One region of the Heyndrickxia sporothermodurans genome, then DNA from elsewhere that is predicted to be linked to it. Evidence: a T-box and tRNA genes for the amino acid it is inferred to sense, from the RefSeq annotation. Region 1 holds a T-box; the other holds one or more tRNA genes.
The links. A T-box is a leader RNA that pairs with one kind of tRNA and senses whether it is charged. The one in region 1 lies ahead of trpS (tryptophan--tRNA ligase), so its partner is inferred to be a tRNA-Trp.

Region 1 (16,574 bases):
GTCGATCTTTCTTGCTGCCTGTGGTGGAAAGGATAAGGCAAATACAAATGAAAAAGGCAAAGACACAGATAAACAAGGCGAAAATGCAAGCGCTCCTAAAGATGGAGGAACATTGGTTTATGCACTTGATAGTGCTCCAAAAGGGTTGTTCAATATAAATTTTGAAAAAGATACAGTAGATCATGAGGTTGTTGACTTTTTTGATGATGACTTAATTAAATATGATGATCAATTAAAAGCACAGCCAAATATTGCTTCATGGGAAACTAAAGATAATAAAGTATATAAATTTACATTTAAAAAAGGTGTTAAATGGCATAATGGGGAAGAATTAACTGTTGATGATTGGATTTTTGCTATAGAAACACTTGCAAATAAAGATTATGAAGGTCCACGTTATGAAAATGTAAAAAATATTGAAGGTGCACCTGCATATCGTAATAAAAAAGCAAAAACAATTACTGGATTGAAAAAAATTGACGACTATAACATAGAAATTACTTTTGATAAAGCACGTGTAAACAACTTAGAAAATCTTTGGACACATCCAATGTCTAGAAAAGAATTTGAAGGTATAGCTGTAAAAGATATGATGTCATCTCCTCAAGTTCGTCAAAAACCAATCGGGACAGGACCATTTAAAGTAAATAAAATTGTCCCTGGGGAATCAATTGAATTTGTTCGAAATGAGGATTACTGGCAAGGTAAACCACATATTGAAAAGATTATATTAAAAGTTATTGATCCTAGTCTTGTTGTTGGTGAACTTAAAAATGAAAAACTTGATTTAACTAAATTTCATATGAGTATTTACGATGAAGTTAAAAAGCTTAATAATGTCGAAGTGTTAAAAGCTCCAGGTTTATCTTATTTCTATGTTGGATTTAGGTTAGGTACATGGGATGGAGATAAAAATAAAAATGTAATGAATTTTGATAAATATCAAAATAAAAAATTACGTCAGGCGATGGCTTATGCGATTAATCGTGAAGAATGGACAAAGGCTTTCTTCTTCGGATTAGGAAAACCTGTTAATCGTCCTGTACCATCAGCACACTGGATTGCTGCTGACAATAGTGAGTTACCAAATCAGTATGAATACGATCCAGAAAAAGCAAAGAAATTGTTAGATGAAGCCGGTTATAAAGATACGAACGGAGATGGTTTCCGTGAAGATCCTAACGGTAAGGAATTTGTCGTAAACTTCAGTCACTATGCAACAGATAACCCAACATTTGAGTCCCGAGCAAAAGCATTAACTCAATATTGGGAAGCAGTAGGACTGAAAACGAAGTTAAAAATGATTGATTCAAATCTTTACTATGACATGCTTGATAAAGCAGATAAAAGCCTAGAAGTATTCTACGGTGGTTGGAGTACTGATACGGACCCAGATCCATCTGGACTTTGGACTTCTGATGCACTTTGGAACTATCCTCGTTGGGTAAATGAACAAAACGATAAATTATTAGCTGATGCATTAGATGTTAAAATTGTTGGAACAGATCAAGAAAAACGTAAACAATTGTATGTTGAATGGCAAAAACTGGTTAACGAAGAACTACCAATGATACCTATTGGTGAAACTGATGAAGTATATGCAGTAAGTAAACGTTTAAAAGGTGTTAAATTAGATGTATCCGGAACGAATAGACCACATGAATGGTGGATTGAACAATAATTTACTTTTAGTGGTAATAGATAAGGAGAATGAACATGTTGAAGTATAGCATAAGAAGAATTTTGGGCATGATTCCAATGTTACTCCTTATCTCCATTGTGGTGTTTACCCTGGCAAAGTTAATGCCAGGGGATTCCTTCAGTGGAGAAATTGATCCAACAAATACGAATCCAGAATATATTAAAGAAATGCGTGAAAAATTAGGATATTATGATCCGATCCATGTTCAGTATTTTCGTTGGGTTTCTAATTTTGTTCAAGGGGATTTTGGGAATTCCTCACGTTATAAAATGCCTGTTTCTGATCTAATAGGTGAAAGAATTCCAAATACTATTTTTCTAGGATTTTCGTCGCTTTTAATTACCTACATATTAGCTTTTATTATGGGCATATATGCTGGTCGAAAACCTTATACAATTGGTGATCATTTAATTGGCGGTTTGAATTATTTAGGTCTAGCTATTCCATCATTTGTTGCTGCTGTATTTGCAATATACTTTTTTTCATTTCAATTAAATATTTTTCCATCAAATGGTTCGGTTGATATTATGTATTCTACTGGTACATTGGATTATTGGTTAAGTAGAGTTCATCATGTTGTCTTACCAGCGGTTGTTCTCGGTCTTTTAAGTACAGCCAGTTATACACAATTTTTGCGAAATGATATTATTGAAAATAGTCGTAAAGACTTTGTACGCACAGCAAGAGCAAAGGGTACTAGAGAAAGTAAAATCTATAATGTTCATATTTTAAGGAATTCAATAATCCCGCTAGTCACATTTTTAGGATTTGATGTTGTATCCGTTATTAGTGGTGCAATCATAACTGAAACAATTTTTACTTATCCTGGTATTGGACAACTATTCATTGAATCAGTTTCAACGAATGATTATCCAGTATTAATGACTTTGACAATGATGTTCTCGTTTTTAACATTATTCGGGAATTTAATTGCTGATATATTGTATGGGGTCGTTGATCCGCGAATTCGAATAGAATAGGGGGGGGAAGACATGGAAATTGTAACTAAGAAATCAAGTCAGAATGTAGGCGGCGTTCAAAAAAGTCTTTCCCCTTGGGCAGTTGCAAGGCGGAAATTTGTAAAAAATAAATTGGCTATGGTGAGTTTAATATTTTTGTTGGCTGTAACAATTGTTTCGATAATTGCACCATTCGTTTTAACTCAAGACATAACAAAGGTTAATATTGGACAAATGTCTTTATCTCCATCATCCGAGCACTTTTTAGGAACCGATAAAAGTGGGAGAGATGTATTTACACGTCTACTATATGGTGGCAGGGTTTCCTTATTAGTTGGAATAACTTGTACATTTTTTGTCATACTATTTGGAACAATCATTGGTTCTCTTGCAGGATATTTTGGTGGTGCAATAGATAGCGTTTTAATGCGTTTTACCGATTTTATATTAAATTTCCCATTTCTTGTTTTCGTTATTGTTCTAAGTGCTATTTTATTCGGTAAATTATCAGGTGTTTGGGTAATTATTATCGTCATTAGTTTTCTTAGCTGGGGTGGCGTTGCCCGTATTGTTCGAAGCAAAATATTAGCTGAAAAAGAAAACGAATATGTATTGGCATCGAAATCGATTGGTTGCTCATCCTCTAAAATTATTATTAAGCATTTATTACCTAATGTACTTTCTACCATAATTGTTCAAGCTAGTATAACTTTTGCTAGTATGATTGTTGCGGAAGCTGGTCTAAGTTATTTAGGTTTCGGAATTCCACAAGAGGTTCCGAGCTGGGGAAATATGTTGTCTTCTTCAAAGGAGCCTGACGTTCTCCAATATAAACCTTGGATATGGGCGCCACCGGCGATAATTATTACACTTACTATTCTTTCTATTAACTTCATTGGTGAAGGCTTAAAAGATGCACTGAATCCAAAAAATTAGAAAATATCCGATGAAAAACTCCAATCGTTTGATTGGAGTTTTTCATTCTCTTTTTATTCCTTAGAGTGAATGATTTATATGTAAATCAAGGAATAATTTTACTAAAGTATGCCCATACTGATTGTTAAATAGTTGATGCAAGGGGGTAATAATTGATGCTATATCTACATGATGTATGGGTGAATTGGTTTGAAGGGGAAGAGAATAGCTATAACATTTGTCATTTCCACGAATGGAGAAGGGATGACACGATCGAATTATTAGATCAAGTTCCGTTATTATTGGTGGATTCTTTATTGTTTCATTACATAGAAAATGATTTGAGTGACTTACCGCAGGAACTAATGAATGATGTCTATCAAAAGGCCTATTCAAGAAAAAATCATGAACGGGTACAATTGGAATATTGTTTTGTTGTAACGGATGGAAACGGAATTTTAGCTGTAGATACGATAGGATATAATATTCCGATTAGAAAAAGCCGATTAATCCCTCGGCAAGAACAGCTTGTATATGATATGATTGAACAGCATGAACCAATTAATTATCAATTTGAAGGGGGAGTTGGAGAAAAAGAACATCATATCTTATCTCCAGACCCAGCGAGCATGTATGGTTTAACAAGGAAAGAAAGGCAATTAAAGCAGTTGCTTTTTATGGCTTTAGATCAACTTCATTCTTCAAACAACGCAGCTGAAATTCGTTATTGGTATACAGAGTGGGCTCCGGAACAGTATCAAGAAATTCAGGTTATGGATTTTAATGATGTTTGGAATCGTCTATTTGAAGAAGTGAAAAGAGGTTGGAGTGAAAAACACGAAAATCTCTGTGAAAATTTAATTAAAGGACAACCATTCTTTGAAAAGCTTTGGGAATTGGAACATGGTCCAAAGGTCAATTAATGGAAAAGTAAAGGTACACCGATTTAACTGGTGCACCTTTACTTTTTTTACTTTCGCTTTCTTCCAAGTCCCATTGCGTTTTCCATTTTCTTTAACATCTTATTAGCCACTTTGTTGGCCTTTTCTGCGCCCATGTCTAATATACGATCAAGTTCATCCGATTCAACTAATGAAAGGTATTTTTCTTGAATCGCAGAAAGTTTTTTTATGAGTACTTGAGCGAGATCATTTTTAAATTCTCCGTAACCTTTTCCTTCATATTCCCGAACGATTTCATCAATGGATCGATTTTCGATAATGGAATAAATGGAAAGCAGATTCGAAATTCCAGGCTTATTTTCTTTATCGTATTTAACAATTCCATCCGAATCTGTGACGGAACTTTTGATTTTTTTCTCAATCGTTTTTGGATCGTCAAGGATCGAAATAAATCCTTTCGTATTTGGATCAGATTTACTCATTTTCTTTGTTGGATCTTGCAATGACATGATTCTTGCACCGACTTTAGGAATTCTAACGTCTGGGATCGTAAAGATGTCATTGTATTTTTTATTAAATCTTTCGGCTAAATCTCTTGTTAACTCCAAATGTTGTTTTTGGTCTTCACCAACAGGAACTAAATCGGTGTTATATAATAATATATCGGCGGCCATTAATGGCGGATATGTGAGTAAGCCTGCAGATACAGACTCTTTACCAGAAGATTTATCCTTAAATTGTGTCATACGTTCCAGCTCACCAATACTTGCTACACATTGTAACATCCATCCTGCTTGAGCATGGGCAGGCACTTCTGATTGAATAAACAAAGTTGCTTTTTCAGGATCTATTCCAACAGCAATATATAGAGCTGCTAAATTTCGAATGTTTTTGCGCAATTGTAAGCGATCTTGGGGAACAGTTATCGCATGTTGATCAACAATACAGAAATAACAATTATATTCCTCTTGTAATTCAACAAATTGCATTAACGCTCCAATATAATTTCCAAGTGTAATTGTCCCGCTTGGTTGAATCCCTGAAAATATTGTTTTCATTTACAATTCCTCCTCGAATTAAGTTTAGATTTCCTTTTAGGCAAAATAAAAAACCATCCGTCGCCTAAATAATAGGGACGAATGGTTGATTCCGCGGTGCCACCCTAAGTGCACAAGTAAACTATTGTGCCTCTTAGTTCCATGAAATAATTCATGGAATCCCATTAACGTGGGATTACTCGCCAAAAACTAATAAGAGGAATCCTCTGTTCATTTTTAGTGCTCCAAAGTCCATTCCATAAGTTTTGTTTGTTTGTTTTCACCAGCCACAAACTCTCTACAAAACAAAAACAAATGTACTACTCTTTATCATTGCTATTTCGATATTTTAAAATTTATCATATTATATCTAAGTGAAAAGATTTAGTCAAGGTATGAAAATTTTAATTGTTTTTTAATTATAATTTAAGGATGATCTAGTATGCTGAGTATGTCGAATCGTTCGGCCTCATGACAGAATCAAAAAGGCAAATGAGATTGATAATCATTTAAGTAAAGTTAGGCGAAAAGGGGGGCAAAAAAGAATAAAAGAGATGGTTTAAAGGCTGATTACAGGGGTAAATAGACTATAAGTCTAATGTCACAGTGTTGTCATTTTTATAAATGTCTGGACTCATTTTTAGAAAAACTATATTCATTGTTGTACAAATAGTGTATAATACATAATATAGATTTTTTATTTAAAGTAATTTTAATTTGGCTATGTTAAAGTTCAATGTTGATTTGTCACTATTTGATTGAAGCGGAAAGTGAGCACCTGTAGCGGAAAACAACAGTCAAATTTAACAGCGCCTTTAATTTAAATAATTAATCCTTGAAGGATTATGAAACTAAATTTATAGATAAGGAGTGTGAATGATAAATGGTAACATTATACACTTCACCTAGTTGTACATCATGTAGGAAAGCAAGAGCTTGGCTTGAGGAAAATAATATTGAATATAAAGAGCGAAATATCTTTTCGGAACCTTTAAGTTTGGAAGAAATAAAAGAAATATTAAGAATGACTGAGGATGGTACAGATGAAATCATATCTACACGCTCAAAAACCTTCCAAAAGTTAAACGTTGATTTAGATACGTATCCGTTACAAAAATTATATAAGTTAATTCAAAAAAATCCGGGACTACTTAGACGTCCAATTATGGTTGATGAAAAACGTTTGCAAGTTGGGTATAACGAAGATGAAATTCGTCGTTTCTTACCACGAAAAGTTCGCTCATATCAATTACTTGAAGCTCAAAAACTTGTTAATTAATATTTTTCATAAATAGAAATAGGTAATATAAAACGCCTTCATACCAGCATTGATTGGAATGGAGGCGTTTTATTTCAAAGATAAAAATATGTTTACTGAAAATTTAGTCTTGAATGTTTGGTGCATATCCGCTAAAATGAGCAAAACAATAATTTTTTTTAGAAAAAAACCTTTGGGTATTAGTGGAATTTAAAATTGGGAAGAGTTTTTGTTTCCAATTAACATCTTTTTATCATAAAATAGAAGTACAAGAGTAGAATATTATTTATTATGAAATTTTCTACACTTTTACCTAAGCAGTTTAGCATACACTTAGCCTTATATGGGGGAACAAGTCCCTTCATAACTTTCAAATAGAAGGGAGAGTTGATGTATGGAAATCGAACGTATTAATGAAAATACAGTTAAGTTTTATATTTCTTATGGTGATATAGAAGAAAGAGGATTTAATCGCGAAGAAATTTGGTATGATCGAGAGAGAAGTGAGGAACTTTTTTGGGAAATGATGGATGAAATTCATCATGAAGAAGAGTTTGTACCAGAAGGTCCATTGTGGATTCAAGTTCAGGCGCTTGATAAAGGACTTGAAGTATTGGTAACAAAAGCACAGCTATCTAAAGATGGACAGCGTTTTGAACTGCCGATATCAGAAGAAAAGCTTAAGGAATTACCGATTAACGACCGACTTGAAGAATTTCTTGATGAGCATTTTCAATCAAAGGGTCTTCAGGAAGAAGATGAAATATTAGACTTTATGTTGGCATTCAAAGATTTTGAAGATGTCATTTCTTTATCTAAGCAATCCGGTTTAGACGACATCATCACTAAGCTTTTGTCATACAACAATAAATATTATTTATATGTTGAGTTTCCTGAAGAAGTGTTTGACGAAGAGTCGATTGATAACGTTTTAAGTATTTTGCTTGAATACGGAGAAGAGTCATCTTTTACCGTACATCGTCTCCAAGAATATGGAAATACGATCATCGATGGAAATGTATTTGATACGATACAAAAGTACTTTAAATAAATATAAATGCCGATTTCATAATGAAATTGGTATTTTTTTTGTATTGGAAGGAGGATAAACTAACTGCCTAATTGAATATTTATGGGAGGAGGGTGAAGTAGAAATGCTTACAGCTATTACAAAAAATAGAGAATTGTATTGCTTGTTGTATCCCGAAAGTAAAGAAAAGCTAATGAAAATAAGAGGCAAAACACCTTTATATTGTCCGCAATGTCATGAAGAAGTAATTGTAAAGATTGGCAAGATTAAAATACCTCACTTCGCACATAAAACTAACACGAATTGCACAAGTTCAGAACCCGAAAGTGAACGCCATTTACAAGGGAAAATTGATTTGTTTTGTTGGTTAAAAGCTCAAGGGTTGAACGTTGAAATGGAGAAATTCTTCCCGGAAATTAACCAACGCTCGGATCTATATGTTCAAAAGCATGGAAAAAAATATGCTATTGAGTTTCAATGTTCAGCTATTCCGACAGAGGAAATTGAAAAACGGACGGAGGGTTATTCCTCAATTGATATCGTTCCAGTTTGGTTACTTGGTGGTGAACCTTACCAAAAAAAGTTTACCCTAATTGACAACGTATTTAAAGTATCTGATTTTCAATGGTCGTTAGCACAGTATAATTCTACAAATGGAATGCATATTTACAGCTACTCACCCGAAACCAAAAATATAACAATACTTTCGCAGTTAGCACCTATCTCGATTAGAAAAGTTTTTGCTCAACAGATGACATATCCATTAGCTTCAGTTGATTTTCCACTCAACCTTTCAAATAAAAACAACAAAAAATTTGATTGGAACTTTTGGTTCCATGAAAAGAAAAATATGCTCCAAAATAAAATCATCTACGCTTCAAATTTAAAGGATTCATTTCTTGCCACAGCGTATTACAATAGACATTCACCTATTTTATTCCCTCCTTTGATCGGAATTCCTGTTAAGTTTATGGAAATTTGTAAAACACATGTATCCATTTGGCAATATTTTATCTGGTGTGATAGTTTCAAGCATCTAAATAAGGGGAATGAAACGTCTCTTGCTTTAGTGGTCGGAAAATTTGAAGAACGGGTTTTGAATGGAGACATCCAATTACGAAAGTTTCCTTTAATACATGTGAAATTTTTAAAGCAAATGATTTATCACTACTTAAAACTCTTATCTAAATTTGGATATTTAGAAGAAACTCGAAAAGGGAGGTTTGCAATGAATAAATCAATACCCTTTCCAAACAATATAGAGGAAGCTGCACGTATGGAAAATGAGTTTATGAATACATTTTATAAATGAGTAATTTAATTATTTGCAGGAATTCAAATGTTTAATTAAAATAAAGAAGAATGAAAAAATTTTGTTTATTAGTATCCTTTTTTAACGTTTTTTACATGATCATATGTAACGTTAAAATGTGTATTGAAAATTAGCTTTTTAAAAAGAATGGAGGAAAAATAATGACTGCTGGAACTTCTACTAAATCACTTCCAAATCGTAATGAAGTAGCTGAAGAATTAACTTGGAGATTGGAAGATATATTTGCAAGCGATGATTTATGGGCAAAGGAATATAAGGATGTTAAAACATTATTACCAAAAGCTGACCAATTCAAAGGGAAGCTTGGCGAAAGTGCTGATCAATTATATGAGGCATTAAAATTTCAAGATGAGGTATCCGAAAGATTAGGCAAATTGTATACATACGCACATATGCGCAATGATCAAGACACCGGAAATTCCTTTTATCAAGGTCAAGAAAGCCAAATGAGAAGTTTATTAGCAGAGGCAGGAAGTGTATTTGCCTATTTAGTACCTGAGATTTTGTCGATCGAAGAAAATAAACTAAAAAGCTTTATTAATGAAAAAAGTGAATTGAAATTGTATGAGCACGTATTAGAACAATTAAATCTTCAACGCCCACATGTTCTATCTGCTGATCAAGAAGCACTGCTTGCCCAAGCATCTGAGGTTATGGATGCATCAAGCAATACATTTGGAATGCTGAACAATGCCGACCTGGAATTTCCATCTATTAAAGACGAGGATGGTGAAGAGGTTCAAATTACACATGGGCGTTACTCTCGATTTTTAGAAAGCTCCGACCAAAGAGTAAGAAAAGAAGCTTTCGAGAAAGTGTATGAGACTTACGGGAATTTCCGTAATACATTTGCCAGTACATTAAGCGGCCAAGTAAAAAGGGATAATTTCAATGCAAAAGTACGTAATTATGATTCTGCACGACATGCTGCACTATCGGCGAACAATATTCCTGAAAGTGTTTACGATAATCTCGTGAATACGGTGAATGACAACCTCCATCTCTTACACAAATACATTAAACTTCGGAAAAAAGTTCTCGGAGTTAAGGAATTGCATATGTATGATCTTTATACTCCACTTGTAAAAGATGTGGAGATGAAAATTCCTTACAATGAGGCTAAAGAGATAGTTCTAAAAGGTCTTGCACCACTTGGTGAAGAATATTTAGATATTTTAAAAGAAGGCTTTGAAAATCGCTGGGTAGACGTTGTGGAAAATAAAGGCAAAAGAAGTGGGGCCTATTCATCTGGTGCATACGGCACAAATCCGTACATCTTGATGAACTGGCAGGATAATGTTAACAATCTTTTTACGTTAGCACATGAATTTGGCCATAGTGTTCACAGTTATTATACAAGGAAAAATCAACCATTTACCTATGGTGATTACTCAATTTTCGTTGCCGAAGTAGCTTCTACATGCAATGAGGCCTTATTGAATGATTATTTACTTAAAACGATTGATGATGAAAAGAAAAGAATATATTTATTAAATCATTATTTAGAAGGATTCCGCGGAACTGTTTTCCGTCAAACAATGTTTGCTGAATTCGAGCATTTAATTCACCAAAAAGAACAGAACGGTGAAGCATTAACGGCGGAATTATTAACGAAGGAATACTATGATCTAAATAAAAAATACTTTGGTGAAGAGGATATTGTTATTGATGAACAAATTGGATTAGAATGGTCAAGAATTCCTCATTTCTATTACAATTATTATGTTTATCAATACGCAACCGGTTTTAGCGCTGCAACTGCGTTAAGTGCGCAAATTCTGGAAGAAGGAAAACCTGCTGTTGAACGTTATATCGGGTTCTTGTCAGCCGGAAGTTCCGACTACCCAATTGAAGTGTTAAAAAAGGCAGGAGTGGATATGACATCACCAAGTCCAATCGAAGAAGCTCTTAAAGTATTTGAAGAAAAATTAAATGAACTTGAACGTTTATTATCGTAGTAAAATCCAATCTAAATAAGAAAAGGTCAAGCAAAATTGCTTGACCTTTTCTTATTTAAATCCTCGAAAATGATTTCTTCTGTTTAAATAAAGGACAAAAATGAACAGTGTCAGAAATAGCATAGGTGAGGTAATGAAAAGTGGAAGGAGTTTCATAAGCCCCAGAATGTTAATACAAAAAGCAAGGAGGATCACAAAGAAAAAAATTGGAAAAACAAACTTTTGCATAGAAATACTCCTTCCATAAAACCTGACTAGTATATATTTATGTACTAAGCAGATTAATTATCACTTGTTTTTGACAATATTGTGAAGGTCTTAACATATACTTGCACATACAAGTCATAACATGCTATAGTAAGGACGTGAAGTTGATCACAAACAAACATATACCCCTTTGTTTGACCGTGAAAAATTTCTCCCATCCCCTTTGTTCGTGTTGAAAAAGGTCTTGCTGATGCAAGGCCTTTTTCTTATAATGATTCGAAAAACTCATCAACTTCGACAACTACAAAAAAAGGATATAGTATTAACTATACCCTTATCTAATATTATTCTTCTTTTTCAATATACTTCCAATACGTACCGTGTTTTCCGTGGATGGCTTTCACCTTTTGTTGTAACACCCATTTTTTTAGCTTTTTCTCTACATCTGCTATAGTCATATCATAGACGATGGCAATTTCTTTTGAAGGAGCTACTTTATAAATTTTTAGAAATATTTCTAATGGCGGCAAAGGGTTTGGTTTTGTTTTCGCACCTAACATTTCTTGAAGAATTTGTACATACACACTATATTCATAAAACCCAGTGATTTTTAACCCTTCATCTTCAATATTTTCATTAAAAAAAACAAGGGAAGGGAATTCATCGACTTCCATTTCCGATAAAATTTTCAAATCACATTGAAATGCTTTAGCAGCACTCTCCGAATGAATATCATTTAAAAATTCTTCAGTATCCAAGTTAATACTGTTTGCACATTTAACGAGAACATCTATATTAGTAACATTTTGCTTTTCTAAAAATAACACTTCCTGTATTTTTCTCAAAAAACGAATTCCGGCTCTTCTTCCTTGCAATTCAGCAGCTTTAATCGCAATCGATGTTATATATGGAGCAGTAATTGAATTTTCAAACCAGAGGCTCCCATCGCAGGGCATTCCGGTTTTTGAGGCCGTTTTCTCCCAAAGTTGAGCAAGGGCATCCATTTTTTTAGAGTTTACATTTAATCTTGTTAAACTGCTGCTTAAAACATGTTTCAAGGAGAAAAATTGTCCATATTCTAGTTGTAACTTTTTTATAATAGGTTCTAATGCCCAGCATTCGGAACATAACGGATCGACAAACATATAAATTTCTAGAGGCTTTTTATCAGAATTACAAAAACAATGGTAATTTGAAACTAGAATATCTTTGTCTTTCAATTTATTTCACCCGATAATTCATCTGGAGTATTTACCATATGCCTGGCAGTCAAAACTAATCTAGAAAAAAACTCTTCTCGTATTGTTCCTTCTAAATTTACTTCATCCATTGCTTCACTCATACATGATAACCATGCTTTTGCTCGTTTTGGCGTTATTTCATGTGGAAGATGACGTGCACGCATCATCGGATGACCATATGCATTTGTATATAATTGAGGCCCACCCAAGTATTGTGTTAAAAACATTTTTTGCTTTTTTGCGACTTCGGATAAGTCCTTCGGAAATATTGGGATTAGATCGGGATGTTTCGCGACTCTCGAATAAAATGCATCGACTAGTTGGTGCAGCGTTTTTTCCCCGATTACCTCATACGGCACTATGCGTTTCTCTACCATATGAAAAGCTCCTTTAAAAAGATTTTTATTGTGTATATTCATTTTAGCAGGTGAACGTCTAATAACTCAAACAAATAGCCTTTTCAATTATTATATTTTGCAAAGCAATGAATAATATCCCAGAGGATTAATAGAAAAAAACGCTATTCTTTTGAATAACGTTTAACTATAAAAAGAGTTTGTTATATTTTTTACATAATTTTGGGTTTCTTTAAATGGTGGAATTCCTCCGAAACGGTCGACATTGCCCGGTCCGGCGTTATATGCAGCAAGTGCTAAATTGATATCGCCATCATAACGATCAAGCATATTTTTTAAATATTTACTACCGGCAAATATATTTTGCTCCGGGTCAAAAACATTTGTCACTCCTAGACTTTTGGCAGTTGAAGGCATTAATTGCATTAGACCAGATGCACCGGATTTACTAACTGCATTTGCATTAAAGCTAGATTCATGTTGAATGACTGATTTAATTAATTCTTTAGGTATATTGTATTTTTCACTTGCCTTTTGAATAATTGAATCAAGATCTTTTGGAGCATTGATTGGTTTTTGATTGGTTGGAAAATGAATATTCACGGGTAATGTCTGATTTAACGTACTATATAAATTAGTTGTACTACTTTCTGTTTTTCCATTAATTGAACTTTCAAGCGCTGATGTTAACAATTGTTGGAAAAGGGAATTTGTATCCGATGATTGGGTACTAGATGGATTTGTAAAACTTTGAAGTGCTTGTATTTCAAGCAATGTTTTAATTTGATTAACTGTTGTCATTCATTTTTCCTCACTTAAACATTGTTCTTTTGCTTTATAAAACCTAACAATTTTATTTTCAGTTTCACGAATAGGAATATTTAATCGGTTCATCAACTCTTGAAAATTTTTTTCACCTATTATTCTATCATTTACTTCATATTCTATCTCATAATCGTTCTTATTTAAATAGGAACTACAATCAAAAACAAGTAAGCCGTCTAAATAATTTATTTCAGCTCTATTTGTTGTCAATGAACCAAAATAACGGATGGAATGTAATGGGAAATTGGTTTGAAGTAATTTGTTTTTTACTTCTCCTTCAGGCAGTTCTCCATATGTAATCATTTGATTGGCTTGTTGTTCATTAATTATTTCATTCGTTTCTAACAAGCCGATCTCGGCAGGCTGCTTTAGCGTAAGTTCAAATTGATTCTTTTTCTTTCGAATCCGCAGTGCACAGCCTATTTGTTTTAATTTAAAAGTAGGGGAGTCAAAATAATGATTGATTTGCTTAGTAAAATCATTATCTTTAATAGAAAACTCATTTTTGATCCGGATAAATTCATCTTTCGTTACGATATTTTTTAATTCGATTTCAATTACACTGCCCATTTTTATTATCGCTCCCTTTTTCCTTTAGTCACTGTTTGCATTTTATCAATTGTAGTCTTGCATTAGCAAACAAGAAATATGGTAAAATGGAAATGGATTTATGATTAGGTAAATTTCTACTCCTGATTTGTTAGTTAGAGGTGATTGTTAGTGAACCATTGGGACCAATTTTTAGCTCCTTATAAACAAGCGGTGGATGAATTGAAAATTAAATTAAAAGGTATGCGGACCCAGTTCGAGCAGGAGCATATCCACTCTCCAATTGAATTTGTAACCGGGCGTGTAAAACCGATTGCTAGTATTTTAGACAAAGCAACGCAAAAAGAAATCCCGCTCGATCAATTAGAAACCCAGATGCAGGATATTGCTGGACTTAGGATGATGTGCCAATTTGTTGATGATATAAAAAAAGTTGTCGAGCTATTAAGAATGCGGAATGATTTTAACATTATTGAAGAACGGGATTATATTTCTAATAATAAACCGAGTGGCTATCGCTCATATCATGTCGTAATCGAATACCCTGTTCAAACCATTCATGGTGAAAAAAAGATCCTTTGTGAAATTCAAATTCGTACTCTTGCAATGAATTTTTGGGCGACAATTGAGCATTCCCTAAATTATAAATATCGTGGACAGTTTCCTGAGGACATTAAAATGCGACTTCAACGTGCTGCAGAAGCCGCTTTCCTATTGGATGAAGAAATGTCCGAAATACGAGAAGAAATTCAAGAAGCACAAGTTTATTTTACAAAAAATAAAGAACAGCATAAAAATACGAGGAAAAAGAATTAGTACATTTTATAGGGAGATGGTGATTGAACTTGAAGTTTTCGATTACATCAAAAGGAAATGCAAAGTCAAATACGTTGATGCATAAAATTCGTACATATTTACAAGATTTTGGACTTGAGTATGATGAGGCAAAACCTGATATCGTTATTTCGGTTGGTGGGGATGGGACATTGCTTTATGCCTTCCATCGTTATAGTTCAAGGTTAGATAAAACCGCTTTTGTAGGAGTGCATACTGGCCATCTTGGCTTCTATGCAGACTGGGTTCCCGAAGAAATCGAGAAGCTTGTGATAGCGATCGCCAAAACTCCTTATCAGGTTGTTGAATATCCACTTCTTGAAGTAATCATTCGTTATCAGCATGGCGGCAAAGAAACAAGATATTTAGCATTAAACGAGTCGACAGTAAAATGTGTGGAAGGCACTTTAGTCATGGATATTGATGTCCGCGGTCAACATTTTGAACGTTTTCGCGGGGATGGGCTATGTCTTTCAACTCCATCTGGAAGTACTGCTTATAATAAAGCGTTGGGTGGTGCGATCATTCATCCTTCAATAAAGGCGATACAATTAGCGGAGATGGCTTCTATTAATAATAAAGTATTTAGAACAATCGGGTCACCATTGATTTTCCCGGGTCATCATACATGCACGCTTAAACCTGTTCGAGAACAAGATTTCATGATTACCATTGATCATCTAACATTGTTACATAAAGATGTGAAATCGATACAATTCCGTGTTGCTGATGAGAAAGTTCGCTTTGCTCGTTTTCGCCCTTTCCCGTTTTGGAAACGAGTTCATGATTCATTTATTTCAGATTAAAGAGAGGGAGCATGATGGCTTCGTATTCCTTGCAATGGACAATCGTTCAAAAAGATGAAGAGAAAATTATTAGACAATTTTTAAGTGAAAAAGATATTTCACGACGAGCGTTAACAGATATCAAATTCGCTGGTGGTCAAATAACGGTCAACGAGCGTGAAGAAAATGTTTTGTATCAATTAAAATGTGGTGATCGACTTGAGGTTACTTTTCCACCTGAGAAAAGCAGTGAAACATTAATTGGTGAGGATATTCCGATTCAAATTATTTTTGAAGACAAAGACCTGCTAGTTATTGATAAACCTGCATTTATGAATACAATCCCTTCAAGAGAACATCCCCATGGGAGTCTTGCCAATGCATTAATCGGGTATTATCAAAAAAAATCCATTGATGCAACGGTTCATATTGTGACTCGTTTGGATAGAAATACATCCGGTCTAGTTCTTGTGGCGAAGCATCGATATATCCATCATTTGTTAAGTCAAATGCAGCAAAAAAGAATGATTAAACGCACTTATGAGGCATTGGTAGAAGGGGTTTTAAGCAAAGATGATGGAACGATTGATGCACCGATTGGCCGTAAAGAGTCAAGCATTATTGAGAGAGAAGTAAGAGCAGATGGGAAAGCTGCACGCACACATTATCACGTGTTGAAACGT
Region 2 (15,159 bases), on a different contig from region 1:
AATCGTAATCAGTAGGTTGGGGGTTCAAGTCCTCTGGCCGGCACCATATATTATTTGGATTACTGGTTATAGGATCGATAAAGAAAACTTTATTATATTTTGAGCCATTAGCTCAGTCGGTAGAGCATCTGACTTTTAATCAGAGGGTCGAAGGTTCGAGTCCTTCATGGCTCATCAAAATTGCGGAAGTAGTTCAGTGGTAGAACACCACCTTGCCAAGGTGGGGGTCGCGGGTTCGAATCCCGTCTTCCGCTCCAGATAACCCTTGCCGGGGTGGCGGAACTGGCAGACGCACAGGACTTAAAATCCTGCGGTAGGTGACTACCGTACCGGTTCGATTCCGGTCCTCGGCACCAAAGTTTTTTACGAAGCAAAATAACTTTCATAATATGCGCCCGTAGCTCAATTGGATAGAGCGTTTGACTACGGATCAAAAGGTTAGGGGTTCGACTCCTCTCGGGCGCGCCATTTAGTACGGGAAGTAGCTCAGCTTGGTAGAGCACATGGTTTGGGACCATGGGGTCGCAGGTTCGAATCCTGTCTTCCCGACCATTCAAAATATACAAATAGTATGATGGGGCCTTAGCTCAGCTGGGAGAGCGCCTGCTTTGCACGCAGGAGGTCAGCGGTTCGATCCCGCTAGGCTCCATTTTTTTAAAAGGAAAATGAAAGCATGACATTTCATTTCTGTCCAGCTCCAGCGCCTAATCAAGGCGCTTGCGCTTTTCTTATCATGGCGGTGTAGCTCAGCTGGCTAGAGCGTACGGTTCATACCCGTAAGGTCGGGGGTTCGATCCCCTCCGCCGCTATAAAATTATAAATAATGATGGACCCTTAGCTCAGCTGGTTAGAGCAGACGGCTCATAACCGTCCGGTCGTAGGTTCGAGTCCTACAGGGTCCATAAAGTGGAGGAATACCCAAGTCTGGCTGAAGGGATCGGTCTTGAAAACCGACAGGCGGGTTACACCGCGCGGGGGTTCGAATCCCTCTTCCTCCGCCATAAAAGTAACTTATAAATCGGTCCGGTAGTTCAGCTGGTTAGAATGCCTGCCTGTCACGCAGGAGGTCGCGGGTTCGAGTCCCGTCCGGACCGCCATTAAATATCATTTATCCCTTAATAACTATCTTTATCGGAGGGGTAGCGAAGTGGCTAAACGCGGCGGACTGTAAATCCGCTCCTTAGGGTTCGGCGGTTCGAATCCGTCCCCCTCCACCAGTTAGGGGTATAGTTTAATGGTAAAACGAAGGTCTCCAAAACCTTTGATGTGGGTTCGATTCCTACTACCCCTGTCAATTATTATGGCGGCTGTGGCGAAGTGGTTAACGCATCGGATTGTGGTTCCGACATTCGTGGGTTCGATTCCCATCAGCCGCCCCATAGAAAATTATTTTATATTTGCGGGTGTAGTTTAGTGGTAAAACTACAGCCTTCCAAGCTGTTGTCGTGAGTTCGATTCTCATCACCCGCTCCAAATTTACATAAAGGGCCTATAGCTCAGCTGGTTAGAGCGCACGCCTGATAAGCGTGAGGTCGATGGTTCGAGTCCATTTAGGCCCATTCAAAAAAATATTCTTTATTAAAAAAAACTAGCTACATATTTTAGCTAGTTTTTTGTGTACTTTAGCTTCTTTTCTGATAAATTGTTGTTTTTCTTTAAACACAAAATAATATTAAAAATGCTGAGTGGATTGGAGCGGAAGGAGCTTGACTCCTGCGGGACATAGAGGAAAGGTCGTGACCCCACAGGCGCAGTAGCGCCGAGGAGGCTCGACTTCTCACCGCGAAAAAGCAAGCTCCTGCAGCGGAAAGGAACGGACATTGTTTTTTCATAAACAACAAACTTTATGAGCATATCTAAGACAACAGTATAAAAATATATTGATGATGGAAAATAGTATTAGGAGGGATATTATGAGCGAAAACCAAAGTAATAATAGCGGATTTACAGTAGCTGGAACAAGCATTGATGACGTGAAAAGAAAAAATGCGCAGTCAGGCATGTCTTATAATGAAGTGAAGGAATGGTTGGCTAAAACAACAGGCGGTCATGGAACAAGTATATACAGTAATACAAATGTTGAGGAAGTAAAAAGGAATATTAGTGAATCCATGAGATCAAATAAATAAAAGAAATGTATTTAAATGAATGAAACATTTTCTTTCCCGATCCGTAGTACATTGTAGAAACAATCATTTTCTACAAAGGAGTGGTAGTATGGATATCGCGTTTATTATAATATGGTCGGTTTTAATTTTGTATTTCCTCGTAATGATCCCAATCGAGTATAATAATATTTCTTCCATAAAGGAGCAAAAAAAGAAAGCAAATATGCACCATAATGAAATGTATGAAAAAATGAGCTTCGAGGAAGAACAACTAAATTTTAATCTTCAAGGCAATCTTTTGAACCTGCCATCTAATTTAGTCGCTGCACTCATTTACAAGCTACGACATCGAAATTCTTATCGTGGATAAAAAGTTTTAAAAAATGTTACCGCTTACTTGTCTTTTTGTAGAGAGAATGTTACTATATACCTAATAATAAGATATTGATCACATGTTACTGATACGATCAGGCATGGTGGTATGTAAAAGGGTTAACCCTTTTATTGTGCTGCCATGCCTTTTTATAGTTTTATTTGATCACTGTTTGCTAAACCATGAATATTTGTAACATAGGAAAAAAGGAGTCCTTACGATGAAATTTAATTTTTTTAAAAAAGAAAAAGAAGAATTACACATATATGCACCAGTTAATGGACAAATTGTTCCAATTGAAGAAGTACCAGATCCAGTTTTTAGCCAAAAGATGATGGGGGAAGGGGTCGCTATTCTACCATCGAATGGAAATATCTATGCCCCTGCTAGTGGAACAGTCATTCAGGTTGCGCCAACAAAGCATGCAGTTGGTATACGTGCAAATGATGGTTCAGAAATACTCATCCATGTAGGATTAGAAACGGTTGCTTTAAAGGGAGAAGGATTTAATGTGGCTGTTAAGGATGGAGACAAAGTTTCTGCCGGGCAACTACTAATTGAAGTGGATTGGGAATATATTAAGAAAAATGCCAAAAGCACGATAACCCCGATAGTAATTACTAATAGTATGGAAGGTAAGAAACAGTATACTGTTACAGAAGAAAAGGAAGGTTTACAGGGAAAAACGATAGTGATAACATCTTCCGATAAGTAATACACTGTTTCGTATAGTGAAAACAAGGAGATGGCTCGATGAAGATATCAAAGATTCTAAATAATAATGCTGTTGTAGTAAGGGATGGGCAGGAAGAGAAAATAGCAATTGGCACAGGAATTGTATATGGGAAAAAGAAAAATGATGTTGTCAATCAACAAAAAATTGAAAAACTATTTGTCATGAAGGAAAATGAAAAACTTCAACAGCTTTTGAATCGAATCCCAGAAGAGCATTTTATCATCTCTGAAAAAATCATTACTTATGCAGAAGAGTATATTGGTTCAAAGTTAAATGAACATATTCATATAGCCTTAACCGACCATCTTTCATTCGCGATAGAAAGAGAACAGGAAGGCATTCATTTAAAAAACAAGTTATTACATGAAATAAAAATACTTTATAAACAAGAGTATGAAATCGGTCTTTGGGCAATCAAATATATTAAAGAAAAATGTAATATCGAACTCCCCATTGATGAAGCTGCGTATATCGCCCTCCATATTCACACAATGAAAGATCAGGGCGGCGATATGCGTCAAACCGTTATTCAAACTACGATTATTAGAGATATTGTTCAAACAATAACGGAGTTTTTGAACATCCATATTCATGAAGACGATATCTCTTATCATCGCTTAATCACACATTTACGATTTGCATTAACGCGAATGAATCAAAATGAACTCCATACGATGGATAATGAAATGATTGAAATGATTAAAAAGAAATTTCCTCTGTCCTATCAATGTGCCACAGAAATAGCAAAGAATATATTGAGTTCATATCGCATCACTTTGCCCGAACATGAACTAGGGTATATTACCCTCCATATTGAAAGACTAAGAAAACAGTGGGGTTAATAAATCAAAAAATTTAAGGAGGTGAGGCAAAGGGGAAATGAAGTGTAATTAGTAGTACTCACATCACGAACCATTTTAATAATTTGATAGAATTCTTCTTTATATAGAAAGTGCCATCTTTTGTATTTTCTCTTATTCATTTTATTTTATAGAAAACTTCTTTTATTAAAATGTTTTGTTCGGATGAAGTAACTACTAAGTAATAATCAGATAAGTTTTTATTAGGGGGGAATAGTTACCATGAAGAAATATCTACAAAGAATGGGTAAATCATTGATGTTACCAGTTGCTGTATTACCAGCAGCAGCTATATTGATGGGGATTGGTTATTGGATTGACCCTACAGGTTGGGGATCCGGAAATGTGGCAGCCGCGTTTTTAATTAGTGCGGGAAAATCAATTATTGATAACATTCCAATTCTATTTGCTGTTGGTCTTGCTTTAGGGATGTCGAAAGAAAAAGATGGTTCCGCGGCTCTAAGTGGATTGGTTGCTTATTTAGTTGTAACAACATTATTATCAACAGATACTGTAGCAATGTTAAAGAGCATTGATCCAAAAGCTGTTAGTCCTGCCTTTGCCAAAATAGGAAATGCGTTCATTGGTATTATTTCAGGTCTTGTTGCCGCAAATATGTATAATCGATTTAGTAAAGTTCAATTACCAGATGCATTGGCTTTCTTTAGTGGAAAACGTTTAGTTCCAATTATGACAGCGGTTTCTATGCTAGTTGTATCAGTAATTTTGTTTTTCGTTTGGCCAGTAGTATTCACAGGTTTAGTTTCATTCGGGGAAGCGATAAGTAAATTAGGCGCTGCAGGTGCGGGCCTTTACGGATTCTTCAACAGATTATTAATCCCAACAGGCTTACACCATGCGTTAAACTCTGTTTTCTGGTTTGATGTAGCAGGAATCGATGATATCGGCAAGTTCTGGGCAAACAAAGGTACGAAAGGTGTTACTGGAATGTATCAAGCAGGATTCTTCCCAGTAATGATGTTTGGTTTACCAGCAGCAGCCCTTGCAATGTACCACACAGCAAAAACAAAGCAAAAGAAACAGGTAGCAGCCCTGATGATGGCCGCTGGATTCGCAGCATTTTTCACTGGTGTTACAGAACCACTTGAGTTTGCTTTCATGTTTGCTGCACCAGCTTTGTATTTTGTCCATGCAATTTTAACGGGTCTATCACTTATGATTGCCGCCCTATTCCATTGGACAGCCGGGTTCGGATTTAGTGCAGGTTTAGTCGACTTTTTATTAAGCTTGAAAATTCCAATTGCAAATCAACCTTATATGTTAATTGTTCAAGGTCTCGTATTTGCGGTTATTTACTACTTCTTATTCCGCTTTATTATTGTGAAATTTAATTTGGCAACTCCAGGTAGAGGCGAAGAAATAGTAGATGACAATGAAGGAGTAAGTACAGCAACGGATAAAAATAATAAATTTACAGTATTGGCTACTAAGATTTATGAAGGTCTTGGCGGAGATGCGAACGTGACTTCTGTAGATAATTGTACAACTCGTTTAAGAGTTGAAGTAAAAGATATGAACGCTGTTGACCAAAATAAGATTAAGGCAACTGGAGTACCAGGGATTAATATTGTTGGTCCACATAGTATTCAGGTAATTGTTGGAACATCCGTACAATTTGTTGCTGACGAAGTTAATCGAATGAGAAAAGGTTAATAGTTTACTAGAAGTGCAAAATCTAAAATGGATTTTGCACTTCTTTTCATCACCATTCATTTGATCTTACTTTTTTTGCTAACTACTCGATACTTTTATTACATTTAATGTATAATAGTAAACGAAGAATATAGCGATGAGTAATGGGAAAAGTTCCCTTGTAGCTATTTTGAAAAAAACTTGATGAAGTAGCTTATTTCGTATTACTATTTTTGAGTAGAGTTAAAGTGGAAAGAGAGTGTTCATAATGGGACGTAAGTGGAATAATATTAAAGAAAAAAAGGCATCAAAAGACGCAAATACAAGTCGTATCTATGCGAAATTCGGTCGTGAAATATATGTAGCTGCAAAGCAAGGTGAACCAGACCCTGAATCTAACCAAGCATTAAAATTCGTACTTGAACGTGCGAAAACATATAACGTACCAAAACATATTATCGACCGTGCAATTGAAAAAGCAAAAGGCGGTTCAGACGAAAACTATGATGAGCTTCGTTACGAAGGTTTTGGACCAAATGGCTCAATGGTTATCGTCGATGCATTAACAAATAATGTGAACCGGACAGCATCAGAAGTGCGTGCAGCCTTTGGTAAAAATGGCGGTAATATGGGTGTCAGTGGTTCTGTCGCATATATGTTTGATGCAACAGCTGTGATCGGACTTGAAGGAAAGTCTGCGGACGAAGTACTCGAAATTTTAATGGAAGCGGATATCGATGTTCGTGACATTATTGAAGAAGAAGATTCTGTCATTGTCTACGCCGAACCTGATCAATTCCATGCCGTACAAGAAGCATTGAAAGGTGCCGGAATCACGGAATTTACAGTTGCTGAATTAACTATGCTTGCCCAAAACGAAATAACACTTCCAGAAGATGCAAAAGCACAATTTGAAAAAATGATTGATGTATTAGAGGATTTGGAAGATGTTCAACAAGTTTATCATAATGTAGATTTGAGCGAATAATACTATATTTGTTCTACACGTCCCTTTCAGTTATTTGAAAGGGACGTTTTTCATATCTTGTTTGTAAAGAATCGCTAATAGACCCAGCATAATAATGTCCAACCTGGCATTGAACGCAAAGGCAATCAATCCTGTATGCAATATCGGCACTTTTGTTAAAAGGATTGCCGCAATCATAATGGCCATTAACGGAATAGATGCTTGTTTAACCCATTTATTTGCTAAAATAAGGATTCCACAAATAAGTTCTATTATCGCTACTGCATTCATTAGTAAAATTGGGTAAGGCAATCCTAAGCTAGTAAAATAATTCCCCAAATCTTCACTAACTATTTTCATTACTCCAGATGTAATAAAAATATAACCGACTAAATACCGAATGATTTTCGTATGAATGGTCATCCCTCCTTTAATTGAATATATGAATAAGAGGACAAACCATGTCAAAAAAATGGGTATTACTTATAAAATTTATTAAAAAGTATTTGACATTAACGTTGCGTAAAGGTGTACCTTTACATTAAGAGGAGGTGATCAAGTTGGAATATACGGTGCAAAAGCTAGCGAAATTAGCAGGAGTTAGTACAAGAACCCTTCGATATTATGATGAAATCGACATTCTTAAGCCGGCAAGGATGAATTCATCAGGGTATCGAATCTATGGGCAAACTGAGGTTGACAGACTGCAGCAAATTCTATTTTACAGGGAATTAGGTGTTAGTTTAGAAAACATAAAAATGATCATGAACACTCCTGGCTTTGATAGTACAAAGGCACTAAAGGATCATCGTGAGAAACTCCTCGAAAAAAGAAAACAGCTAGATTTATTAATTGAAAATGTAAATAAAACGATTAGCTATAAGGAAGGGAGAAGAAAAATGACGGATCAAGAGAAATTTGAGGGCTTTAAGAAAAAAATGATTGAGGAAAATGAAGAAAAATACGGTGATGAAGTTCGAAAGAAGTACGGAAATGAAACAATTGACCAATCCAATGCAAAGTTCATGAATATGACTCAAGATCAATATGAAAGATTCACAAAACTAGAGAAACAAGTAATAGAAACGTTAGTAGAAGCTTTCGCTACGGGTGATCCATCAAGTGAGCTTGCACAAAAAACAGCAGACTTGCATAAACAATGGTTGACCTTTACTTGGAAAGAATACAGCAAAGAAGCCCACGCAGGACTTGCACAAATGTATGTCGATGATGAACGATTTAAATCATACTATGAAAAGCAACCAGGAATGACCGAATTTTTGAGGGATGCGATTTGCATTTATACTAAGAAGTAAACAAAAAAAGCGATTGGTGCGCCAATCGCCTTTTTGTTATCCATAATATACGAACAGTGCAATGATCATTAAAACAATCGTAACCAATCCCACGGTAAATGGTAAATGGTACCTTAATGGAATTAATTTTGACAATGGTCTCCGTTCTTCATCGTTCATTTTACTAAACATTTGCTGAAAACTAGCAAATACAATATCAAAAAATCCTTTATTTATAATGTAGCCTGTTAAAGCTATTAATATAAGAAGAGCACCGACAACAAAGGAAACATTAATATATGCCAATAAATGAATGGAGTGATAAAAGACCAAAGAAAACAGAAAGACAACTATTTGTGAAACAATCACCCATATAACATATTTTTTAACCAATCGAATCATTCCTTTCAATAAAAGAAATGGAAAAGAGGAGATAAAGATAATGAAAATTATATAGTAAAAAATATAAAAATTAAAACAAAACTTTTGTGAAATGAAATTAAAACTATTTTGATATAAAACAATATTTCGACATTTATAACGATATTTCGATTGAAAAGTGTAAAAAATAGAAGATAAATGTAATTTTGCCTATAAATATGTCATAAAAAAGTTAAAAATGTTTTTTAAAATAATGTACAAATCAGAATAATATTATATAATATTAATAGAAAAGCTTTTTAGAATCTTTTCAATAAAAGAAAAAGGGGACAAGTAAATGAAAAAGTCAAAATTTTATCTATTTACTGCTATTGCCCTATCACTTGCATTAGTACTTTCGGCATGTGGTGCGGGAAGCGATAAGAAAAGCTCAAGCAATGGCGATAGCGGGTCAAAAAATGACCAAGTTCTCAATATGATTGAGACTGCGGAAATCCCAACAGGAGATCCAACATTAGCAACAGACCAAGCAAGTTTCATCGTATTCGGACAAACATTAGAAGGTCTTTATACATTAAATGACAAAGATGTTCCGGTACCAGCACTTGCAGAAGGAAAACCTGAAATTAGTAAAGATGGGAAAGTTTATACATTTAAAATTCGCAAAGATGCTAAATGGTCTAACGGTGACCCTGTAACAGCAAAAGATTTTGTTTTCTCTTGGAGAAGAGCAGTAGATCCTAAAACAGGTGCTCAATATGCGTACATGTTTCAAGGTGTAGTAAAAAATGCATCTGAAATTATGAACGGAAAAGCAAAACCTGACCAACTAGGTGTACAAGCTGTTGATGACAATACATTAAAAGTTACACTAGAAAATGCAGTTCCATATCTTGATTCATTACTAGCGTTTGCTACTTTTGCTCCGTTAAATGAAAAATTCGTTACGGAAAAAGGCGATAAATTCGGAACAAACAGTGACAATATGCTTGCAAATGGTCCATTCGTATTAAAAGATTGGGATGGAACAGGTTTAACATGGAAATATGTGAAAAATGACAATTATTATGATAAAGAAAATGTAAAATTAAAAGAAGTAAATGTACAAGTATCAAAAACTCCAAATACAGCTGTTAACCTATATAACACAGGTAAAGCTGACTTAACAGCAGCATTAAGTTCAGAATTTGCAAAACAATATGCAAACAATAAAGATACAATAAAAATGGTAGAATCAAGCTCTTGGTATTTGAAATTCAACCAAGTTCGTAACGGTAAGAAAACACCTTTAGCGAATGAAAATATTCGTAAAGGACTAGCTATGGCATTTGATAAAAAAGCATACACAGATACTATCCTTTCAAATGGATCATTCCCAAGCAACGGTTTAGTACCTAAAGGTGTGGCGAAGAGTCCTACTGATGGTAAAGACTTCCGTGATGCAAGTGGAGATTTACTAACTACTGACACAGCAAAAGCAAAAGAATATTGGGAAAAAGGCTTAAAAGAATTAGGAGTTAAAGATTTAACACTTGAATTATTAAGTGATGATACAGAAAATGCGAAGAAAACAAGTGAATACTTCAAGGATCAATTACAAAAGAATTTACCAGGATTAACAATTAAATTAACGAATGTTCCATTTAAAATCCGTGTTCAAAAACAAGACAAACAAGATTATGAAATTCAAATGGCTGGATGGGGAGCAGACTATTTAGATGCAATGACATATCTTGATTTATTTGTAACTGATGGTGGAAACAACAAAACAGGTTATTCAAATAAAAAATATGATCAATTAATCAATGATGCAAAAGTGAAATATGGAAATGACCCTGAAAAACGTTGGGAAACATTGCTACAAGCTGAAAAGATTTTAATTCAAGAAGATACAGCAATTGCTCCAATTTATCAAAGAGGTCACTTGAAATTAATTAAGCCTTATGTAAAAGGGTTTGAAGAACATTTATTTGGACCAGATTATACGTTGAAAAATGTAACAATCGAAAAATAAGAAGATTAGACAATAGGATATATTGAAGGTCTTCAAAAAAAAGAGAGTATCTTTTTACAATAAAAAGATTACTCTCTTTTCCCCTTTATATATCACCATATTTAGAAGATTTTAAATTATTTGGATTAGGAGGTATGCTTGATGGCAAAGTATATTTCAAAAAGAATTGTTTATTTAATTCTTACTTTGTTTATTATTTCATCATTTACTTTCTTTTTGATGAAATTTTTGCCGGGTACACCGTTTCGAGCAGAAGAAAAGCTATCTGACGAACAAAAGATCATCCTTCAAGAAAAGTATGGATTAAATGACCCAATTCCAGTTCAGTATGGAAGATATATGGTAAACATTGTGAAAGGTGATTTAGGGGTATCATTCCAATTTGATAATCAGCCGGTTACGAAACTGCTCATCAATCGAATGGGACCATCCTTACAGCTAGGCTTTCAAGCGATGTTTATCGGAACGATTTTCGGAATATTACTAGGTGTTTTAGCAGCGATGTTTCAAAATACATGGATTGATTATGGTAGTACATTCCTCGCAGTGTTAGGAAAATCGATCCCATCATTCGTATTTGCTGCACTACTACAATATATCATAGGAGTTAAGTTAGAATGGCTCCCAGTTGCCTCATGGGATAGTTTTGCCTCATCTATAATGCCTACTATCGCATTGGCTATTTTCCCAATCGCAACAGCTGCCCGATTCATGAGGACAGAGTTAATTGAAGTGTTAAGTTCGGATTATATAACATTAGCAAAAGCAAAAGGAAATTCAAAAATGGAAATTTCTTTTAAACATGCTGTCCGAAATGCACTAATTCCGTTAATTACGGTGTTAGGACCGATGGCGGTTGGTTTAATGACTGGTTCCATGGTTGTTGAACAAATTTTTGCGATACCCGGAATCGGAGAGCAGTTTGTTAAATCAATTCAAATGAATGACTTTCCTATCATTATGGGAACAACCATTTTCTTTGCTTTCTTATTAACAGTAATCATTTTAATTGTTGATATACTTTACGGAATCATTGATCCAAGAATTCGTGTAGCGGGAGGGAAAAAATAATGGCTGAAATGTTAGAAAAAATACCTAAAGAAATGTTTGAGCCCGCTCCAGTGAATCCACATGAAAGTGAAGTAATTGCTAAACCTCAGCTTTCATTCGCAAAGGATGCCTGGCTCCGTGTACGGAAGAATAAAGGTGCGATTATTAGTTTAGTCCTTTTAGTGTTAATCATTATTATGGCTATTATTGGACCACACCTATCACACTTTAGTCCAACTGAACAAAATACATCTCATGCCAACCTGCCTCCTAGAATACCTGGCTTAGAGAAAATTGGAATATTTGATGGCAGTCAAAAAATTGGCGGCGTTGAAACCAATATATATAAAGAACAACATATCAAAGAATATTATTGGTTTGGAACAGATGGTCTTGGACGGGATTTATTTTCACGGGTGTGGCTTGGAACAAGGGTTTCATTATATATTGCCTTCCTAGCTGCGCTTATCGATATGATAATCGGAGTAACATACGGACTTGTTTCAGGGTTTAAAGGTGGACAAGTAGATAACGTGATGCAACGTATTTTAGAGGTGCTTTCTGGTATTCCAAATTTAATTGTTGTAATTCTCATGCTATTAATTATGGAACCGGGGATATTATCAATAACAGTTGCCATGGTTATCACAGGATGGATAGGAATGGCACGGGTCGTCCGTGGACAAGTATTAAAACTAAAAAGCCAAGAATATGTCATGGCATCGAAAACACTTGGCGCATCAAATAGCAGAATCTTATTTAAACATTTATTACCAAATTTATCAGGGGTTATAATCATCAATACGATGTTTACAATTCCAAGTGCGATATTTTTTGAAGCATTCTTAAGCTTTATCGGTATTGGTTTACAAGCACCTAAAGCATCTTTAGGAACATTGATTGAGGATGGATATAAAACATTCCAGTTCTTACCTCACTTAATGATTATTCCATGTATTGTCATTTGTATTATTTTAGTTGCAAGTAACTTAATCGGAGACGGACTACGTGATGCATTTGATCCGAAAATGAGAGATTAAAGAGCGAGGTGAGAAACATGAAAAAAATGCTTGAAGTAAAAGATCTTAATATTTCATTTCATACGTTCGCTGGTGAAGTTAAAGCGATTCGAGGAGTTAGCTTTGATCTGTATGAAGGTGAAACATTAGCGATTGTTGGGGAATCAGGTTCCGGTAAATCGGTCACAACAAAATCCATTATGCGATTGTTGCCACCCGGTAACTCCGAAATCAAGTCAGGTCAAATCCTTTTTAATGGAAAGGATATTGCAAAAGCTTCAGAAAAAGAGATGCAAAAAGTTCGCGGAAAAGATATTTCGATGATCTTCCAAGATCCGATGACTTCACTTAACCCAACGATGACCATCGGAAAGCAAATTATGGAACCACTGTTGAAACATCAACATTTAGGAAAAGACGAAGCGAGAAAACGCGCAATCAATTTATTAAAACTAGTGGGAATTCCGAAACCAGAATCTCGTATGAAACAATACCCTCACCAATTTTCAGGCGGGATGAGACAACGTGTAGTTATTGCGATTGCACTAGCATGTAATCCAAAAGTATTAATCGCTGATGAACCAACAACAGCATTAGACGTAACCATTCAAGGTCAAATTTTAGACTTGATGAAAGAACTGCAAAAGAAAGTAGATACTTCTATTATTTTTATTACCCATGATTTGGGTGTTGTTGCAAATGTTGCCGATCGTGTGGCTGTTATGTATGGTGGAAAAATTGTTGAAGTAGGAACCGTCGATGAAATTTTTTATAATCCTAAACATCCATACACTTGGGGATTAATCAGTTCTATGCCAAGTCTTGATGCGAACGATGAAGAATTATTTGTCATTCCAGGAACACCACCGGACTTGCTAAATCCGCCAAAGGGTGATGCATTCGCTGTTCGTAACCCTTATGCGTTGAAAATAGATTATGAAAAAGAACCGCCAATGTTTAAAATATCTGATACGCATTATGCTGCAACATGGCTGCTCCACCCGGATGCACCAAAAGTGGAACCACCGGCAGCAGTTCAAATGCGCATGAAGAAATTTAACGCTAATAAAAAGTCAGCTCCTAATAAGGAGGCGAAATAAAAAATGGCAGAAAAATTATTAGAAATAAAAAATTTAAAGCAGTATTTTAATATGGGATCGTCGAATGAAGTGCGCGCTGTTGACGATATTTCCTTCGATATTTATAAAGGAGAAACGCTTGGCCTTGTAGGTGAATCTGGTTGTGGGAAGTCAACAACTGGACGTACGATTATTCGACTTTATGATGCAACAGGTGGAGAAGTCCTTTTTAAAGGAGAAAATGTTCATGCGAAGAAGTCAAAAGGACAATTGAAAAAATTCCATCAAAAAATGCAAATGATTTTTCAGGATCCATATGCGTCACTTAATCCACGTACAAAAGTTGCGGATATCATTGCAGAAGGTATTGACATCCATGGATTAGCCAAATCTCCAAAAGAAAGAATGGACATGGTTGCACATCTTCTTGAAACGGTTGGTTTAAATCGCGAGCATGCCAATCGCTATCCACATGAATTTTCCGGTGGGCAAAGACAGAGGATCGGAATTGCCCGAGCTCTTGCTGTTAATCCTGAATTTATCATTGCGGATGAACCTATTTCGGCATTGGATGTATCCATTCAAGCACAAGTAGTTAATTTAATGAAGAAGCTGCAAAAGGAAAAAGGGTTAACTTATTTATTTATCGCCCATGATTTATCAATGGTTAAATATATAAGTGACCGTATCGGGGTTATGTATTTTGGTAAGCTAGTGGAGTTAGCTCCAGCAGAAGATTTATACAATAATCCCTTACATCCTTATACGCAATCATTGCTTTCAGCTATTCCATTGCCAGATCCGGATTATGAACGGACACGTGTACGCCAAACATATGACCCAGCTGTCCATCAATATGAACAAGGCGAAGAAATTAAAATGCGTGAAGTGACACCGGGGCATTTTGTATATTGCTCTGAGAAAGAATTTAAAAAATATAAAGAGCAGTAATAGATTTCCTTTGGACCAAATCATTTATTGATTTGGTCTTTTGTTATATTCGGCGACAGACACGAGTTCCGTTATCTAAATATGTCCTTTAAAAGATTGTATCCTTTATTTTCACCAGATTATCCCGTATCCTAAATATATGAAGTCATATTAATTTTAAGAGGGATCAACATGAGGCAAATTTATAGTGAGATTATTCAATTTCGCGGCACACATTATGATTTTGGCTATATGCAAGGGAAAAAGTTAAAGGATTCGCTCATTATTCAAAATCGCGAAAAGCAATGGCAAGTAAGAAAACCGCGCTTTACTGTGGAAGTAGAGGAAGTAAAACAAGCAATTACTCGCTTTGCTCCGGGTATATGGGATGAATTGCTTGGTTTGCAAGATGCACTAGAATGGCCGATAGAACGAGTGTTGATGGAATTCGGCGGCTATCGCTTAGATTATGTTCGATCCGGCTGTTCCATTTTAACGGGTGATCATTATTTAATTCGTAATTATGATTATCATCCAAAGACATATGAAGGTCGCTATACGTTTTTTCAGCCGACCGATCAAGGTTATGCGATTATAGGTCCGAGTCAGCGAATCACTGGACGAATGGATGGGATGAACGAAAAGGGACTTTCGATGGGCTATAACTTTATGAATCGCAAAAATCCAGGAGATG

Region 2: it encodes a tRNA-Trp, which carries the amino acid that the T-box ahead of trpS (tryptophan--tRNA ligase) is inferred to sense. The anticodon was not compared.

What each region holds. Positions count from the first base shown of each region.
Region 1 is NZ_NAZB01000021.1:16,320-32,893, reverse strand. It holds gene opp4A (oligopeptide ABC transporter substrate-binding protein) at 1-1,681, shown strand, start outside; gene opp4B (oligopeptide ABC transporter permease) at 1,717-2,682, shown strand; gene opp4C (oligopeptide ABC transporter permease) at 2,695-3,597, shown strand; gene B5V89_RS10030 (YjbA family protein) at 3,753-4,499, shown strand; gene trpS (tryptophan--tRNA ligase) at 4,547-5,536, opposite strand; T-box leader at 5,607-5,858, opposite strand; gene spxA (transcriptional regulator SpxA) at 6,399-6,794, shown strand; gene mecA (adaptor protein MecA) at 7,168-7,824, shown strand; gene B5V89_RS10010 (competence protein CoiA) at 7,928-9,115, shown strand; gene pepF (oligoendopeptidase F) at 9,277-11,094, shown strand; gene B5V89_RS10000 (ClpXP adapter SpxH family protein) at 11,646-12,521, opposite strand; gene B5V89_RS09995 (globin domain-containing protein) at 12,518-12,919, opposite strand; gene B5V89_RS09990 (lytic transglycosylase domain-containing protein) at 13,082-13,699, opposite strand; gene B5V89_RS09985 (CYTH domain-containing protein) at 13,700-14,293, opposite strand; gene yjbM (GTP diphosphokinase) at 14,444-15,088, shown strand; gene B5V89_RS09975 (NAD kinase) at 15,118-15,912, shown strand; gene B5V89_RS09970 (RluA family pseudouridine synthase) at 15,927-16,574, shown strand, end outside.
Region 2 is NZ_NAZB01000010.1:729-15,887, forward strand. It holds tRNA gene B5V89_RS03555 (tRNA-Thr) at 1-46, shown strand, start outside; tRNA gene B5V89_RS03560 (tRNA-Lys) at 102-174, shown strand; tRNA gene B5V89_RS03565 (tRNA-Gly) at 183-257, shown strand; tRNA gene B5V89_RS03570 (tRNA-Leu) at 268-356, shown strand; tRNA gene B5V89_RS03575 (tRNA-Arg) at 392-468, shown strand; tRNA gene B5V89_RS03580 (tRNA-Pro) at 476-552, shown strand; tRNA gene B5V89_RS03585 (tRNA-Ala) at 577-649, shown strand; tRNA gene B5V89_RS03590 (tRNA-Met) at 736-809, shown strand; tRNA gene B5V89_RS03595 (tRNA-Ile) at 829-902, shown strand; tRNA gene B5V89_RS03600 (tRNA-Ser) at 909-1,001, shown strand; tRNA gene B5V89_RS03605 (tRNA-Asp) at 1,021-1,097, shown strand; tRNA gene B5V89_RS03610 (tRNA-Tyr) at 1,134-1,217, shown strand; tRNA gene B5V89_RS03615 (tRNA-Trp) at 1,221-1,291, shown strand; tRNA gene B5V89_RS03620 (tRNA-His) at 1,304-1,379, shown strand; tRNA gene B5V89_RS03625 (tRNA-Gly) at 1,400-1,473, shown strand; tRNA gene B5V89_RS03630 (tRNA-Ile) at 1,486-1,559, shown strand; gene B5V89_RS03635 (gamma-type small acid-soluble spore protein) at 1,914-2,129, shown strand; gene B5V89_RS03640 (DUF3949 domain-containing protein) at 2,218-2,478, shown strand; gene B5V89_RS03645 (PTS sugar transporter subunit IIA) at 2,702-3,196, shown strand; gene B5V89_RS03650 (PRD domain-containing protein) at 3,235-4,059, shown strand; gene nagE (N-acetylglucosamine-specific PTS transporter subunit IIBC) at 4,300-5,751, shown strand; gene B5V89_RS03660 (YebC/PmpR family DNA-binding transcriptional regulator) at 5,999-6,718, shown strand; gene B5V89_RS03665 (DoxX family protein) at 6,749-7,120, opposite strand; gene B5V89_RS03670 (MerR family transcriptional regulator) at 7,258-8,013, shown strand; gene B5V89_RS03675 (DUF3899 domain-containing protein) at 8,050-8,385, opposite strand; gene B5V89_RS03680 (peptide ABC transporter substrate-binding protein) at 8,711-10,387, shown strand; gene opp3b (oligopeptide ABC transporter permease) at 10,529-11,458, shown strand; gene opp3C (oligopeptide ABC transporter permease) at 11,458-12,477, shown strand; gene B5V89_RS03695 (ABC transporter ATP-binding protein) at 12,495-13,556, shown strand; gene B5V89_RS03700 (ABC transporter ATP-binding protein) at 13,560-14,486, shown strand; gene B5V89_RS03705 (C45 family autoproteolytic acyltransferase/hydrolase) at 14,658-15,159, shown strand, end outside.